2 regions of the Cellulosimicrobium sp. Marseille-Q8652 genome follow, and region 1 is predicted to be linked to the other one. Evidence: riboswitches for the same ligand, from Rfam matches in the RefSeq annotation. Region 1 holds a riboswitch; the other holds the start of a gene.
What was found. Region 1 has a riboswitch for thiamine pyrophosphate ahead of ACWPWV_RS16415 (ECF transporter S component). Riboswitches for the same ligand answer to the same signal wherever they lie in the genome.
Positions count from the first base shown of each region.

Region 2: it holds a riboswitch for thiamine pyrophosphate, as region 1 does, so the genes downstream of both, ACWPWV_RS09440 (thiamine ABC transporter substrate-binding protein) here and ACWPWV_RS16415 (ECF transporter S component) in region 1, are expected to answer to the same signal.

Region 1 covers NZ_CBCOPS010000002.1:1,441,352-1,448,752, reverse strand. Annotated here, with positions in the region: gene hisS (histidine--tRNA ligase) at 1-1,325, shown strand, start outside; gene ACWPWV_RS16425 (energy-coupling factor transporter transmembrane component T family protein) at 1,394-2,179, opposite strand; gene ACWPWV_RS16420 (ABC transporter ATP-binding protein) at 2,176-3,891, opposite strand; gene ACWPWV_RS16415 (ECF transporter S component) at 3,974-4,618, opposite strand; TPP riboswitch at 4,729-4,848, opposite strand; gene ACWPWV_RS16410 (Rv2578c family radical SAM protein) at 4,981-6,651, shown strand; gene ACWPWV_RS16405 (hypothetical protein) at 6,659-6,964, opposite strand; gene ACWPWV_RS16400 (PPOX class F420-dependent oxidoreductase) at 6,998-7,401, opposite strand, start outside.
Region 2 covers NZ_CBCOPS010000001.1:2,125,510-2,132,910, forward strand. Annotated here, with positions in the region: gene ACWPWV_RS09420 (hypothetical protein) at 1-847, shown strand, start outside; gene ACWPWV_RS09425 (GntR family transcriptional regulator) at 844-1,269, shown strand; gene ACWPWV_RS09430 (hypothetical protein) at 1,258-2,634, opposite strand; gene ACWPWV_RS09435 (DUF4235 domain-containing protein) at 2,690-2,956, opposite strand; TPP riboswitch at 3,068-3,171, shown strand; gene ACWPWV_RS09440 (thiamine ABC transporter substrate-binding protein) at 3,237-4,352, shown strand; gene ACWPWV_RS09445 (ABC transporter permease) at 4,328-6,094, shown strand; gene ACWPWV_RS09450 (ABC transporter ATP-binding protein) at 6,094-7,275, shown strand; gene ACWPWV_RS09455 (DUF4235 domain-containing protein) at 7,344-7,401, shown strand, end outside.

The DNA.
Region 1 (7,401 bases):
ACGTGCTGCGCCGCACGTTCGAGCTGCACGGCTTCGCGGGGGTCGAGACGCGTGCGGTGGAGCCGCTGGACCAGCTGCTGCGCAAGGGCGAGACGTCCAAGGAGGTGTACGTCCTGCGCCGCCTCCAGGAGGAGCCGGGGGAGGGCGACGAGCCCCGGACCGGGAGGCCCGAGAAGCAGCTCGGCCTGCACTTCGACCTCACCGTGCCGTTCGCGCGCTACGTGCTGGAGAACGCCGGTCACCTCGCGTTCCCGTTCAAGCGCTACCAGATCCAGAAGGTCTGGCGGGGGGAGCGCCCCCAGGACGGGCGCTTCCGCGAGTTCACGCAGGCCGACGTCGACGTCGTCGGTGCGGGCGAGCTGCCGTACCACTTCGAGGTCGAGCTCCCGCTCGTCATGGCCGAGGCCCTCGGCGCCCTGCGGGAGATCGGCGTCCCCGAGGTGCGCGTGCTCGTGAACAACCGGCGCGTCGCCGAGGGCTTCTACCGCGGGCTCGGGATCGACGCCGTCGACGACGTGCTGCGCCAGATCGACAAGCTCGACAAGGTCGGCCCCGAGAAGGTCGCCTCGCTCCTCGTCTCCGAGGCGGGCACGACGCCCGAGCAGGCCGACGCCTGCCTTGCGCTCGCGGCGATCAGCGGCAGCGACTCCGGGGTCGTGGACCGCGTGCGGGCGCTCGCGGCGCAGCACGACGTCGTCAGCGACCTGCTCGACACCGGGCTGGACGAGCTGGGTGCGCTGATCGACGCGGCGAGCGTGCGCGCCCCGGGCGTCGTGGTCGCCGACCTCAAGATCGCGCGGGGGCTCGACTACTACACGGGCTCGGTCTACGAGACCGTGCTCGTCGGGCACGAGCAGCTCGGGTCCATCTGCTCGGGCGGGCGGTACGACACGCTCGCGTCCGACGGCTCGACCACCTATCCGGGCGTCGGCCTCTCGATCGGCGTGTCACGGCTCGTGTCGCGCCTGCTGTCCGCGGGTCTCGTGCGCGCCACGCGCTCGGTCCCCAGCGCCGTCGTGGTCGCGGTGACGAGCGAGGAGTCGCGCGAGGCGTCCGACGCGGTCGCGACCGCGCTGCGGGCGCGCGGCGTGCCCGTCGAGGTCGCGCCCGCCGCGGCGAAGTTCGGCAAGCAGATCCGCTACGCGGACCGGCGCGGCATCCCGTTCGTGTGGTTCCCCGCCGCCGGGCAGGTGGACGAGGCCGGTGTCGCCCGTCCGGACCAGGTCAAGGACATCCGCTCGGGCGAGCAGGTCGACGCCGACGCCGCGTCGTGGACGCCGCCCGCCGAGGACCTGTGGCCCCGGGTGGTCCCCGCGACGGACTGACCACCGGCAACGGCCCGACGACGGCGTCCGGCCCGTGGCCGGCGGGACGGCGGGCTGTCGGCGGACCGTCAGGCGGTGAGCGCGCCGAGACCCGTGACCCACCCGCCGACGACGCCCGCGACGACCACGGCCGCGGCCACGAGCAGGACTGTGCCCGCCGCGACGACGTCGGACGGGCGGAGCGGCACCGGGCGCGAGGTCGTGCGCGGACCGGACCCGAGTCCGCGCGACTCGAGCGCGATCGTCAGGCGCTCCGCGCGCCGGACGGCCCCGACGAGGAGCGCGAAGGCCGCCGCCCCGAGCGCTCGCGGCGAGCGGGGCAGGCGGCCGGGCGTGCGACGCGGGTCGCGCGCGGCCTGGGCGCAGCGGATCGTGTGCCACGCGCCGGGCAGCTCCACCAGCAGGCGGTGCGCGGCCAGGACCGCGAACGTCCACGTCACCGGCAGCCGTGCGTGCTGGTGCAGGCTCGTCATGAGGCGCACCGGGCCCGTCGTGAGGACGAGAGTGAGCGAGAGCGCCCCGACGAAGAGCGTGCGCAGGGCGAGCGCGGTGCCGACCGTCACGCCGTCCGCACCGACCGTGAGCGGGCCCAGCGCGACCGGCGCCCCGCCCGGTCGGGTCAGGACGTTGACGACGAGCAGGCTCGCGGCGAACACCACGAAGGGCACGTGCGCGAGCGCGAGCGTGCGCACCGGGACGCGACCGAGCGCGACCAGCGCCGTGAGCGCCAGCACCCACCCGACCGCCGGCGTCACCGGGTCCGTGACGAGCAGCACCGCGGTGGACAGGGTGAGCACGGTCGCGAGCTTGACCGTCGGGTTCCACCGTCCGAGCGGGGTGGGCCGCGCGGTCACGAGGGCGCCGCCCCGGCGACCACGCGGTCGGGGTCCGCGAGCGCTGCTCGGCCGAGCGCGCGCACGAGAGCGCCGGGGTCGACGCCGAGGCCGCGTCCCGTGCGCGCCCACCACTCGAGCAGCGGGGGCCTGCGGAGCCCGGCGCGCGCGCAGAGCGCGTCGTCGCCGAGCACCGCGGCCGGCGTGCCGAGCGCCACGAGCTCGCCGTCCACGACGACCGCCACGCGGTCGGCGATCTCGGCGACGAGGGCGAGGTCGTGCGTGACGACGGCCACGCCACCGCCGGCGTCCGCCCGGCCACGCAGCACGCGCGCGGTCGCCGCCGCCTGGGCACGGTCGAGACCGAACGTCGGCTCGTCCGCGAGCAGGACGGCCGGGTCGAGGACGGTCGCGGTGGCGAGGGAGAGGCGACGCTGCTCGCCGCCCGAGAGCCGGTAGGGGTTCGCGTCGGCGAGCGCTGTGAGGGAGAACGTCTCGAGGGACCGTGCGACGCGGACGTCGAGGTCGGTCAGGCCCGCGCAGCGGGCCGACCAGGCGACCTCGTCGCGCACGGTGCGGGCGAGGAGCTGGTGCTCGGGGTCCTGGAAGACCATGGCGACGGGTTCGCTCGCCGTGGTCGTGACCTCGCCGGTGGTGCGCTCGAGCCCCGCGAGGCCGCGCAGGAGCGTCGACTTCCCGCCACCGTTCGGCCCCACGACGGCGAGCACCTCGCCCGCACGGAGGTCGAGGTCGACGTCGCGCACCACCGGCACGCCGTCGCGTCCCGCACGTGCCGCACGGCCCGCACGGCCCGCACGGCCCGGACGCGGGCCGCGGTGGACCGCGAGGCGGCGGGCGCGGAGCGCCACCGGGTCGCCGGCCCCCGGAGCCGCCCGGTGCCGGGGCGCCTCGGCGGGCGCCGCCCCGGCGAGGTCGGCGAGCCAGGCGTCGGTCTCGGGCGTGCCGAGCGGGCCCGGCGCGCCCGCGGCCTCGAGCCGGACCGCGAGCGGCAACCAGCACCCGAGGGCGGCGAGCTCGTCGGCGTGCTCGCGCAGGACCCGGTCGGTGGGCCCGTGCGCGAGGACGCGGCCGTTCCTCCCGAGCACGAGCGTCGCGCCGGGCAGGGTGCCGAGCTCGTCGAGCCGGTGCTCCACGAGGACGACGGCCCGGGGCACCGGCCGCGCGCGCGACAGGTCGTCGATGGGCGCCGACGGAGCGCCGGTGAGGGCCGCGACGAGGGCGCCGACGTCGTGCGCCGCCGCGGGGTCGAGGAGGGCCGTCGGCTCGTCGAGCACGACGAGGTCGGGGTCGGCGACGAGCGCCGCGGCGAGCGCGACGCGCTGCGCCTCGCCGCCCGAGAGCGCGGAGGTCGCGCGCTCGTGCAGGTGGGCCGCGCCGACGGCGTCGAGCGCGGCCCACGCGCGGGCGTCCAAGGCGTCGGGGTCCACGCCGCGGTTCTCGAGCGCGAACCGCAGCTCGTCGTCGACGCGCGCGAGGCACAGCTGGTCGCCCGGGCGCTGCTGGACGAGGCCGACGTGCGCCGCGAGCCGGGCCGGGGTGACGTCGCGCGGGTCGTGCCCGACGACGTGCAGGTCGCCGGACACGGTCCCGGGCAGCGTGTGCGGGACCACCCCGACGAAGGCGCGCAGGAGCGTCGACTTGCCGCAGCCGGACGGGCCGAGCACGAGCAGGCCGGTGCCGGCGGGCACGGTGACGTGGACGTCGTCGAGCACGCGCGCGTCGAGACGGCCCAGGGTGACGGACAGGCCGGCTGCGCGGACCGCGTCGGGCGCGGTGGCCCCGAGGCCCACGGGCTCAGCCACGGGGCTCCGCCCCGATCGCGAACGCGTCGAGGGCCCCCGTGCGGGCGAGCGCGTCCCCGAGGAGCCGTGCCGCGACGCCGCACAGCACGACGCACGAGACGACCTGGATCCCGAGGCGGAGCATCGCGTAGTCCTGCCCGAGCCAGCCGAACCGCACGGCGTTGAAGGCGTAGCTGACGAGCGCCGCGCTCACGCCGGAAGCGACGAACACGCCCCAGCCGAAGCGGCGGTAGCGCGTGAGCGCGAACGCGAGCTCGGCCCCGGCGCCCTGGACGAGCCCCACGACGAGCAGGAGCGGGCCCGCGGGCGAGGCGAGGAAGACCACCTCGACGAGGGCGGCGAGCGTCTCGGCGAGGATGCCGACGCCCGGCTTGCGCACGACGTACGTCGCGAGCGGACCGACGACGATCCACGCCCCGGCCAGCACGTTCGACGCGAGGTCCGCGAACGGTCCCATGGCGAGCTGCAGCGGCGCCCACAGCTGCACGACGGCCCAGTAGACGAACCCGAAGACGACGCCGAGGACGGCGACGAGGACCGTCTCGTGCAGGGTGAGGCCGCGCCGTGCGGGGCGCGGGCCGTTCGCACCCGGGCGGGGACTGCTCGTGGTCGGCTGCGTGGTGCGGGACTCGGTCATGCGGGCTCCCTCCGTCGGGCCCCCGCACCGAGGGGTGCACGACGGCGCACCACCGCTCGCCCGCGCACCCGGCCCGGCGCACGGGGCGCGCGGGTGCGAGCGCGCAGGGGACGGTGACGTCGGCCCTGCTCCCTTCGCTGGTACGAACCAGATCAGGTTCCACGGGTCTGCAGGGGGGACGGGTGTCCGGCCTGCACTCTCAGCGCTCGTGCGCTCCCCGGGGGCGTTCGGGCCCGACCCTAGGGCCTGCGCCGCGGGAGGACAATCCCGGCGTCTCACCCCGCGGGACGGTGTGGGGGGAGCCCCGCCCGGCGGCGCAGGCGTGTCTTGACACTCGATCGAACACCTGTTCGAATATGCGGGTGCGGTGGGACGGACAGGCGATCGGCGCGGACGACGGCGCGCTCCCGGGGCTGGAGCGCGTGGGCCTCGTGCGCAGCGTGCGCACGCCCGAGTTCGCGGGGATCACGTTCCACGAGGTGACGGCGAAGAGCGCGCTGTCGAAGGTGCCCGCGATGTCGCGCATGCCGTTCCGCTGGACGGTCAACCCGTACCGCGGCTGCAGCCACGCCTGCTCGTACTGCCTGAGCCCGCACACCCCCGTGCTCCTCGCCGACGGGACCCAGCGGCCGGTCGGCGAGCTCCGGGTCGGCGACGAGATCGTCGGCACCCAGGCGCACGGCGCCTACCGCCGGTACGTCCGCACGCGCGTCCTCGACCGCTGGACCACGCGCAAGCGCGCCTACCGGGTGACGCTCGCCGACGGCACGCGGCTCGTCGCGAGCGGCGACCACCGGTTCCTCACCGAGCGGGGCTGGCGCCACGTCGTGGCAGGCGCGGGCCACCGCGCCCACCTGGCGCTCGGGGACGTCCTCGTCGGCCCGGGACGGAGCGGGTTGCGGGACCTCGCCGCCACGGCGACGGAGGAGGGCTCCGGCGCCTCGCCCCTCCTCGGGCAGGACGTCACCGGCGACGACGCCCTGCGCGTCGAGTCGCTCGAGGCGCTCGGCGGCGCGGACGACCTCGTCGAGCTCGTCGACATCACCACGGGGACGCGCGACTTCGTCGCGGCCGGGGTCGTGAGCCACAACTGCTTCGCGCGGCCGACGCACCAGTACCTCGACCTCGACGCCGGCGAGGACTTCGACCGCGAGGTCGTCGTCAAGGTCAACGTCGACGACGTGCTGCGCGCCGAGCTCACGAAGAGGTCCTGGACGCACGAGCCGGTCGCCCTCGGCACGAACACCGACCCGTACCAGCGCGCCGAGGGACGCTACCGGCTCATGCCCGGGATCATCACGGCGCTCGCGGACTCCGGCGCGCCGCTGTCGATCCTCACCAAGGGGACGCTCCTGCGCCGCGACCTGCCGCTCCTCGCCGACGCGGCCTCCCGCGTCGAGGTCGGGATCGGCGTGTCGCTCGCGCTGCTCGACCCGGAGCTGCAGGCGTCCGTCGAGCCAGGCACGCCCAGCCCTCGCGCACGCCTCGACCTGATCCGCACGATCCGCGAGGCCGGGCTCCCGTGCGGTGTCATGATCGCCCCCGTGCTGCCGTGGCTCACGGACTCCACGCGGTCGCTCACCGACCTCCTCGACGCGGTCAAGGACGCGGGCGCCACCGGCGTCACCGTGCTCCCGCTGCACCTCAAGCCCGGGACTCGCGAGTGGTTCATGACGTGGCTCGCGCGCGAGCACCCCCGCCTCGTGCCCGGGTACGAACGGGTCTACGACCGCGGCACGTACGCCTCCAAGGCCTACCGCTCCTGGCTGTGGGACCGTGTGCGCCCGATGCTCGAGACGCGGGGATTCGCCGTCTCGGGCCACCGGGGCCCGTCGGGCGTCGACGGCCGCTTCCGGCGCGGGGAGCTCGGCGGGACCGGTGTCACCGAACCGCCCGTCGACGGCGCGTACCCCGCCGGCAGCCTCGCCCGCCCGGTCACCCCGTCGGTGGCCGGCGGGGCGCTCGCCGGCATGCCGGTCGACGGCGGAGCGCTGGACCTCGCGGGCGGCGGCGTGGAGCAGGTGCTGTTCTGAGGCCTGCTCAGGCGGTGCCGCTCGGCACCGGGGCGACGCGCACGACCTCCGTCCGTGCCACGACGCGGTCGCGCACGTCGGCCAGCGCCACGCGCGCCGGGTCGGTCATGTACGCGGTCAGCGCCGCGTCGTCGGGCATCTCGACGACCTGCACCTCGCACGGCGCGGACGGGTCCTGGCCGGGCAGCGCGCGCACGCGCTGCACCACGCGCCCGCCGTGCGCGGGGACGAGCGCCAGGACCTCGTCCTCGTACCGCGCGAGGGAGTCGGCGTCGTCGGTCGGCCACAGCAGGACGCACAGCGTGATCGGCACGGTCGGCACGCTACGCCCGGCAGACGGGACGCGTCACCCGTCCGCGAGCCGCGGGGGGAACCCGCCCGTCGCGACCGGTCCCCAGCAGGTGATCGTTACGCGCACGAGGCACTTGCCCTGCGCGACCATCGCGGCGCGGTACTCGTCCCAGTCCGGGTGCTCGCCCGAGATCGCGCGGTAGTAGTCGACGAGCGGCTCGACCGCGTCGGGCAGCTCGATCACCTCGGCGGTCCCGTCCACCTGCACCCACGGGTCGGAGAAGCCCGGACCGAGCGACAGGAGCGACGCCTGCGGCCGGCGGCGCAGGTTCGCGGCCTTCGCCCGCTCCGGGTACGTCGACACCACGACGCGCCCCTCGCCGTCGACCCCGTACGTCACCGGGCTCATCTGCGGCGAACCGTCGGAGCGGGTCGTGACGAGCACGCCGTCGTGGCGCG
Region 2 (7,401 bases), on a different contig from region 1:
GCGGCGCGCCGTCGTCCCGAGCACGGCGGGCGGGCGCGCGGTGCGGCACGCGGCGATGACGAGCGCCGGGGCGGCGCTGCTCGTCGCCGCAGGGGTCGCCCTCCCGCCGCTGTACCTCTACCTCGGTCTGGCGGGACTCGGCGCTCGCGTCGCAGCCGTCCTACCGCTGGTCGCGCTCGTCGCCGCGCTCGGGGTCCACGCCGTCGGCGAGCTCACGTGGCCCCGCCCGCTGCACCGGCAGCGCGAGGCGCGGCTCGTCGCGCGCTCGGCCGCCGACGTCGTCCCGGGCACGACCCGGCGCGTCGCCTGGGGATGGGGAGGGGGGATCGTCGTGGCGGGCGTGGCCTTCGGGCTGCTGTCCGACGGCCCGCGCTCGATCTCGCGCGGCACGGGACCGTACGAGGCGTACACCGTCGCACCGTTCCCCGGCTGGCTGTGGACGGTGCCGGTCGTCGTCGCGGCGGTCGTCGCCGTCGTCGTCTCCGAGGTCGTGCTGCGCCTCGTCGCGTCCCGACCGGCGGTCGAGGACGTCTCCGAGGAGTGGGACATGTGGTTGCGACGTCGGGTCGCCCGCCGCGTCGAGCGCGTCACGCAGCTCGTGCTCGGCCTGACGCTCGGCGGCCTGGTCGCCGTGGGCGGGCTCTCGCTGCGCTGGCTGGTGCTGGGGGACGGTGACGACGTCCGGACCGGCCCCGGGCTGAGCCCGGGCCACGTCGTCGCCGGGAACGCCCTGCTCGTCGTCGGGCTCGTCGTCGTCCTCGTGGCGCTCACCGTCGCCGTGTGGCCGGCGCGCGACCCGGCGCCCGCGCCGGCGGCCGAGCGCGAGCCTGCGGAGACTCCCGCGTGAGCCTCGCCGTCCGCATCGACCTCGACTCCTCGACACCGCACTACGAGCAGCTCCGCGCGCAGCTCGCCGCGCTCGTCACGGCGGGCGACCTCGCGGACGGCCAGCGCCTGCCGACCGTACGGGCGCTCGCGAACGACCTGGGTATCGCGCCGGGGACGGTCGCCCGGACCTACCGCGACCTCGAGGCGGCGGGGCTCGTCACGACCCGCCGCCGGGTCGGGACCCTCGTCACCGCGCCCGCCGCGACGCTCGACCGCGCCGTGGTCACCGACGCGGCGGTGCGCTTCGTGCGGCTCGCGCGGGACCACGCGCTCACGGACACCGAGATCCGGGACGCCGTCGCGGCCGCGCTGCTCGGCGCGACGCGGGGCGAGAGCGTCCGGGACACCGGGCCGCGGGCGACGGTCGTATCAGCCGACTGAGGTGGAGCTCGGCGCCGTGCGGGGGCGGCGCGTGCGCAGGGCCGACGGCAGGCCGAGGTTCGCGAGCAGCGCGTCGGCGGCGGCGGCGAGCAGCACGGTCGTGAGCACCTGGACGGCGACGGTCGCGACGGTCTCGAGCGGGTCGATCACCGCGCGCCACACGACGATCCCGGGCTGGCCGAGCACGGCCTGGGCCGCCGTGAGGACGACCTGCTCGGCGAGCGTGAGCAGCGCGAACGCGACGCAGAAGAGCAGCACCGCGCTCCACCTGCTCCGCCAGAGCATGCCGAGCGCGCCGACGAGACCGCCGAAGCGCCGGCCCGGGTCCAGCATGAGCTCCCACGCCCTGCGCGCACCGCTCGTGCCGAGCGTGCGGTTGAACCGGTCGACGACGCGGGCGGTCCGCCCCGTGGCGTCGGCCGGCGCGTGCACGGGGTCGACGACGTCGATCGCCTCGACGCCGTAGACGATCGTCCCGAGCGTCAGCCACGCGAGCGGGACCACGAGCCCGGTGACGATCCCCGCGAGCAGGAGCGACGTCGTCGGGCCGAAGGCGGCGACGAGCGGCTGGAGGACGTCCACGCGCGCGACGACGCCGTCCCACCACGTCGTCACCTCGACGACGACGACGCGCGACGCCCACCACTCCCGGACGCGCCCGACGACCGCCGTCACGGTGAAGGCGCCGATGACGATCCAGACGACCTCGCAGTACCCGGCGAGGATGCGCACGGCGGCCGTGCGGGCGCTGCGCCGGGCCTCCCCGCCCGCCTCGACGACGCCCCGCTCCATGCGCCTCGCGACGCGCTCGAGGACGCTGCGGGCGAGCAGCGCGCCGGCCACGAGGAGCACGACGGTGAGCCCGAAGCCCTCGGGGACCGGGTCGGCGGTCTGGATCCCCGCACCCGCGGCGAACGCGTGGTCGAGCGCGGCGGAGTCGACGTACGCCTGCCAGTCGGACGACAGGCCGCCGTAGAACTCGTAGATGACGAGGTACGGGACGAGCACCGACGCGATCGACCCGAGCAGCGCACGCACCTCGATGCGGTCGCGGTCGTCCCGCGGCTCCCGGCGCAGGACGTGGAGCATGACGACGATCCCGACGACCGTCGCGAGGGGCGAGAGGCACAGCACGAGCAGCCCGAGCTCTCCCGACGACGGCGCGACCGCGAGCGCGGCCCGCAGCGCGAGCTCGTGAGCCACCTGCGCGAGCACCGCCACCGCGACGAGCGCGGGCCAGTGCCGCACGAGGAGCCGTCCCGCGTCGACGAGCACGTGCGATCCCGCGCGCAGCACGGACGGGCCGGTCGGCCCGGGGCCGGTGTCCGGCGAGGGCGGTGAGGTCATCGGGACGGGGGCCGTCACGCGCGCCAGGGTACCCGGGCTGCGCGGCGGCCCCCGACCCGGGCCGCGCCGAGTACTACGACAGGAAGCGCGTCACGACGCGCTTGGCCTCCTTGCCGGCGAACCGCCGGGCGAGGACACCGACCCCGGCGGCGACGGCCGCGAACGTGACGGCCGAGACGATGCCGACCTCCTCGTCGTCCAGGTCCTTCGGCGCGTCGTGCCCCGTGACCTTCGCCCACACGAGCGTGACGAGCTTCTGCGCCGCCCAGCCGGCGGCGAACGTCAGGGCGACGGTCCCCACCTTGACGGCGAGAGTGGCCTTCTCCTCGGTGTCTGGCACGGGTGCTCCTCCATCGGGTCGGCGGTCCGGCCTCGGGCCGGTGTGCTGCGCACCACCGTAGTCCCTGGCCTGCGTCGACGCCGTGCGGCGGCGACCGCGGTGTACGCTCGCCGGGAACGACAGGGGAGCTCCCCGGGAGCTGAGAGTGCGGACCACCGCAGACCCTCGAACCTGATCCGGTTAGCACCGGTGGAGGAAGTCGGGAATCTCGATCACCCGTCGGCGTCGGCCCCGTGCCGACCCGGCGGTTGGACCCCTCCTGAACGTCCAGGGAGGACACGTGCAGCACACGACCAGGGCCACCACCGCCGGGCGAGCCACCGCCGGGCCCGCCCGCACCGCCGCGCTCGCCGCGGGGACCACGCTCGCGCTCCTCGCGCTCGCCGCGTGCGGGAGCGACGGCGACGCGGGCGGTGACGCCGGCGGCGACGCGGCATCGGGGGGCGGCACCGTCACGCTCGTCACGCACGACTCGTTCGCCGTGAGCGACGAGGTGCTCGCCGCGTTCGAGGAGGAGAGCGGCCTGACGGTCGAGCAGGTCGCGCCCGGCGACGGCGGCGCGCTCGTCAACCAGCTCGTCCTCACGAAGGGCTCCCCGCTCGGCGACGTCGTCTTCGGGATCGACAGCACGTTCGCGACGCGCGCGATCGACGAGGGCGTGCTCGACCCGTACACGCCCGCCGACCTCCCGGCGTCCGCGGAGCAGTACGCCGTCGGCGACGGCGAGCTCACGCCCGTCGACGTCGGCGACGTGTGCGTCAACGTCGACCACGCGTGGTTCACCGAGGCCGGCGTCCCGGAGCCCGAGACCCTCGAGGACCTGGCCGACCCCGTGTACCGAGACCTCCTCGTCGTCACCAACCCCGCGACGTCGTCGCCCGGGCTCGCGTTCCTCCTCGCGACCGTCGGCGCGTTCGGCGAGGACGGCTGGGAGCAGTACTGGGCCGACCTGCGGGAGAACGGCGTCAAGGTCGTCGACGGCTGGTCCGACGCGTACTCCGTCGACTTCTCCGGGGGCGAGGGCGCGGGCGACCGGCCGCTCGTGCTGTCGTACTCCACGTCGCCCGCGTTCACGGTCGCCGAGGACGGGACGTCGTCGACGACGGGCGCGCTGCTCGAGACCTGCTTCCGCCAGGTCGAGCACGCCGGCGTGCTGGCGGGCGCCGAGAACCCGGAGGGCGCGCAGCAGCTCGTGGACTTCCTCGTGAGCGAGGCGTTCCAGGCCGACGTGCCGGGCCAGATGTACATGTACCCCGTCGACGACACCGTCGCGCTGCCCGCCGAGTGGGAGCAGTTCGCGCCGCTCTCCGACGAGCCGTTCGAGGTCGCGCCCGAGGAGATCGACGCGCACCGCGACGAGTGGATCAAGGCGTGGACGGCGACGGTCGTCGACTGACCCGTCCCGGTCCCGGGCCCCTGGTGCGGGGCGCCGTCGGGCGCGGCGTGCTCTGGGGCGTCGCTGCGGCGGTGCCGCTGGTCTTCCTCGCGGTGTTCTTCGCGTGGCCCGTGCTGGCGCTCGTGGCGCGCGGGTTCGTCGGGGCCGACGGCGGTCTCGACCTGTCGGGGTTCGCGGAGGTGTTCTCGGACCCGCGGACGTGGCGGATCGTCGGGCTCACGCTGTGGCAGGCCGTGCTCGGGACGACGTTCTCGCTCCTGCTCGGCGTGCCCGGCGCGTACGTGCTGTACCGGTGCCGGTTCCGCGGGCGTCGCGTGCTGCGCGCCGTCGTGACCGTGCCGTTCGTGCTGCCCACGGTCGTCGTGGGCGTCGCCTTCCGCACGCTCCTCGTCGAGGGCGGGCCGCTCGGCTTCCTGCGGCTCGACGGGACGTTCGCGGCGATCGTCGTGGCGCTGGTGTTCTTCAACTACTCGGTCGTCGTGCGCACGGTCGGCGGGCTGTGGGAGCACCTCGACCCGCGCGCGGAGCAGGCGGCCCGCGCGCTCGGGGCGACGCCGTGGCGCGCGTTCCGGACGGTGACCCTGCCCGCGCTGGGTCCGGCGATCGCGAGCGCGGCGTCGATCGTGTTCCTCTTCTGCGCGACGGCGTTCGGCGTCGTCCTCGTCCTCGGCGGCATCCGGTACGGGACGATCGAGACGGAGATCTGGATCCAGACGACGCAGTTCCTCGACCTGCGCACCGCCGCGGTGCTGTCCGTCGTGCAGCTCGCCGTCGTCGTGGCCGCGCTCGCGGTCGCGAACCGCGCGCGCGCGAAGCGGGAGCGGGCGCTGACGCTCACCGCCGCGTCGAGCGCCGCGCACCCGCTGCGCCTGTGGCAGCGCGGGCCCGCCGGCGGACCGGTCCGCGGCCGGCCCGGCGGCGACCTCCTGCCGGCCGCGCTGACCGCCGTCGTGGTCGTGGTGCTCGTCGGTCTGCCGCTCGTGACGCTCGTCGTGCGGTCCCTGCGCGTGCCGGGCGGCGGCTGGGGCCTCGACAACTACGCGAACCTCGGCACGACGGGCGGTCGCAACGCGCTGTCCGTCACCGTGTGGGAGGCCGCCGCGAACTCGCTGCGCACGGCGACGCTCGCGACGCTGCTCGCGGTGGCGATCGGGGGGCTCGTCGCGCTCGTCGTGTCCCGGCGACCGCGCTCGCGCACGGGCCGGCGGGCGATCGGCGCGCTCGACTCCCTGTTCATGCTCCCGCTGGGGGTGTCGGCGGTGACGGTCGGTTTCGGCTTCCTCGTCACGCTCGACCGGCCGCTCGGGCTCGACGTCGACCTGCGCACCTCGGGGCTGCTCGTACCGATCGCGCAGGCCGTCGTCGCGATCCCGCTCGTCGTGCGCACGGTGCTGCCGACGCTGCGCGCGATCGACCCCCGGCTCCGCGAGGCGGCCGCGACCCTGGGGGCGGCGCCGGGGCGCGTGTTCCGCAGCGTCGACGGGCCCATCGCCGCGCGGTCGCTCGGCCTCGCGGTCGGGTTCGCGTTCGCGGTGTCGCTCGGCGAGTTCGGCGCGACGTCGTTCCTGGCCCGCCCCGACACCGCGACCCTGCCCGTCGTCATCTTCCGGCTCGTCGGCCGTCCCGGCGCGGAGAACCAGGGCATGGCGCTGGCGGCGAGCGTCGTCCTGGCCCTGCTCACCGCCGTCGTCATGCTGCTCGCCGAGCGGTTGCGCGGCGACCGCCCCGGAGGAGAGTTCTGATGGTGCAGACCGACCCGACCACCCGGCCCGTCGCGCCCGGAGCGGCGCAGCGGCCCGCTCACGACGCGGCGGACGGTGCGGGGCTGCGGGTGCGGGACGTCGTCGTGCGGTACGGGGGAGGGTCGCGCCGCGGGGGTCGCCGGGACCCCGGCACGACGGCGGTCGCGGGCGTCTCGCTCGACGTCGCACCCGGCGAGGTGCTCGCGCTGCTCGGGCCGAGCGGGTGCGGCAAGTCCAGCCTGCTGCGCGCCGTCGCCGGGCTCGAGCCGGTGGCCGCCGGCACCGTGCGCTTCGCGGGCGACGACCTCGCGGGCGTCCCCGTGCACCGGCGCGGGTTCGGGCTCATGTTCCAGGAGGGCCAGCTCTTCCCGCACCGCGACGTCGCGGGCAACGTCGCGTACGGGATCGCCGACCTGCCGCGCGCGCAGCGGGACGACCGGGTGCGGGACCTGTTGGGCGTCGTCGGTCTCGCGGGGTACGAGCGGCGCGCGGTGACGACGCTGAGCGGCGGCGAGCGGCAGCGCGTCGCCCTCGCGCGGTCCCTCGCGCCGGGCCCGCGCCTCCTGCTGCTCGACGAGCCGCTCTCCGCGCTCGACCGCGGGCTGCGGGAGCGGCTCGCGCTCGACCTGCGCGCCGCGCTGCGGGCGACCGGCACGACCGCGGTGTTCGTCACGCACGACCACGACGAGGCGTTCACCGTGGCCGACCGCGTCGCCGTCATGGACGCCGGCCGGGTGCTGCAGGTGGCGCCGCCGGAGGAGCTGTGGCGCGCGCCGTCGTCGCGCCGCGTCGCGGAGTTCCTGGGCTACCAGGCGTTCGTCGCGATCGCCGACCTGTCCCTGCCCCCGGCCACCGGGCCGGCTCTCCCCCCGGGGACGCCGGTCGACGGGGTGCTCGCGATCGGGCCGCGGGGCCTGCGCGTCGTCGGGCCGTCGGACGGTCCGTGGCCCGGCACCGTCGTCGGCAGCGTGTTCCGCCGCGGCGCGACCGAGATCACGGTCGACGTCGCGCTCCCGGGTGGTGAGGGCAGCACGGGCGTCGCGGGTGGCGCGGGGACGGTCCGTGTCGTCGCGCTCGGGGCACGCCCGGCGGACGAGGCGGGGGAGCCGGGCGACGGGGTGCCGGGCGACGAGGTCGCGGTCGCGCTCGACCTCGCGGGCTGCGCGGTCGTCCCGGGCTGACGGCGCGACGAGGGCACCCTGCGCCCGTTCGGCGCGCGACGTCGTCGACCTCGTCCTAGCGTCGAGGGATGAGCGACGCATCGATCGGCGAGAACCTCCCCGAGAAGGGCGGCAGCAAGTCCGCGA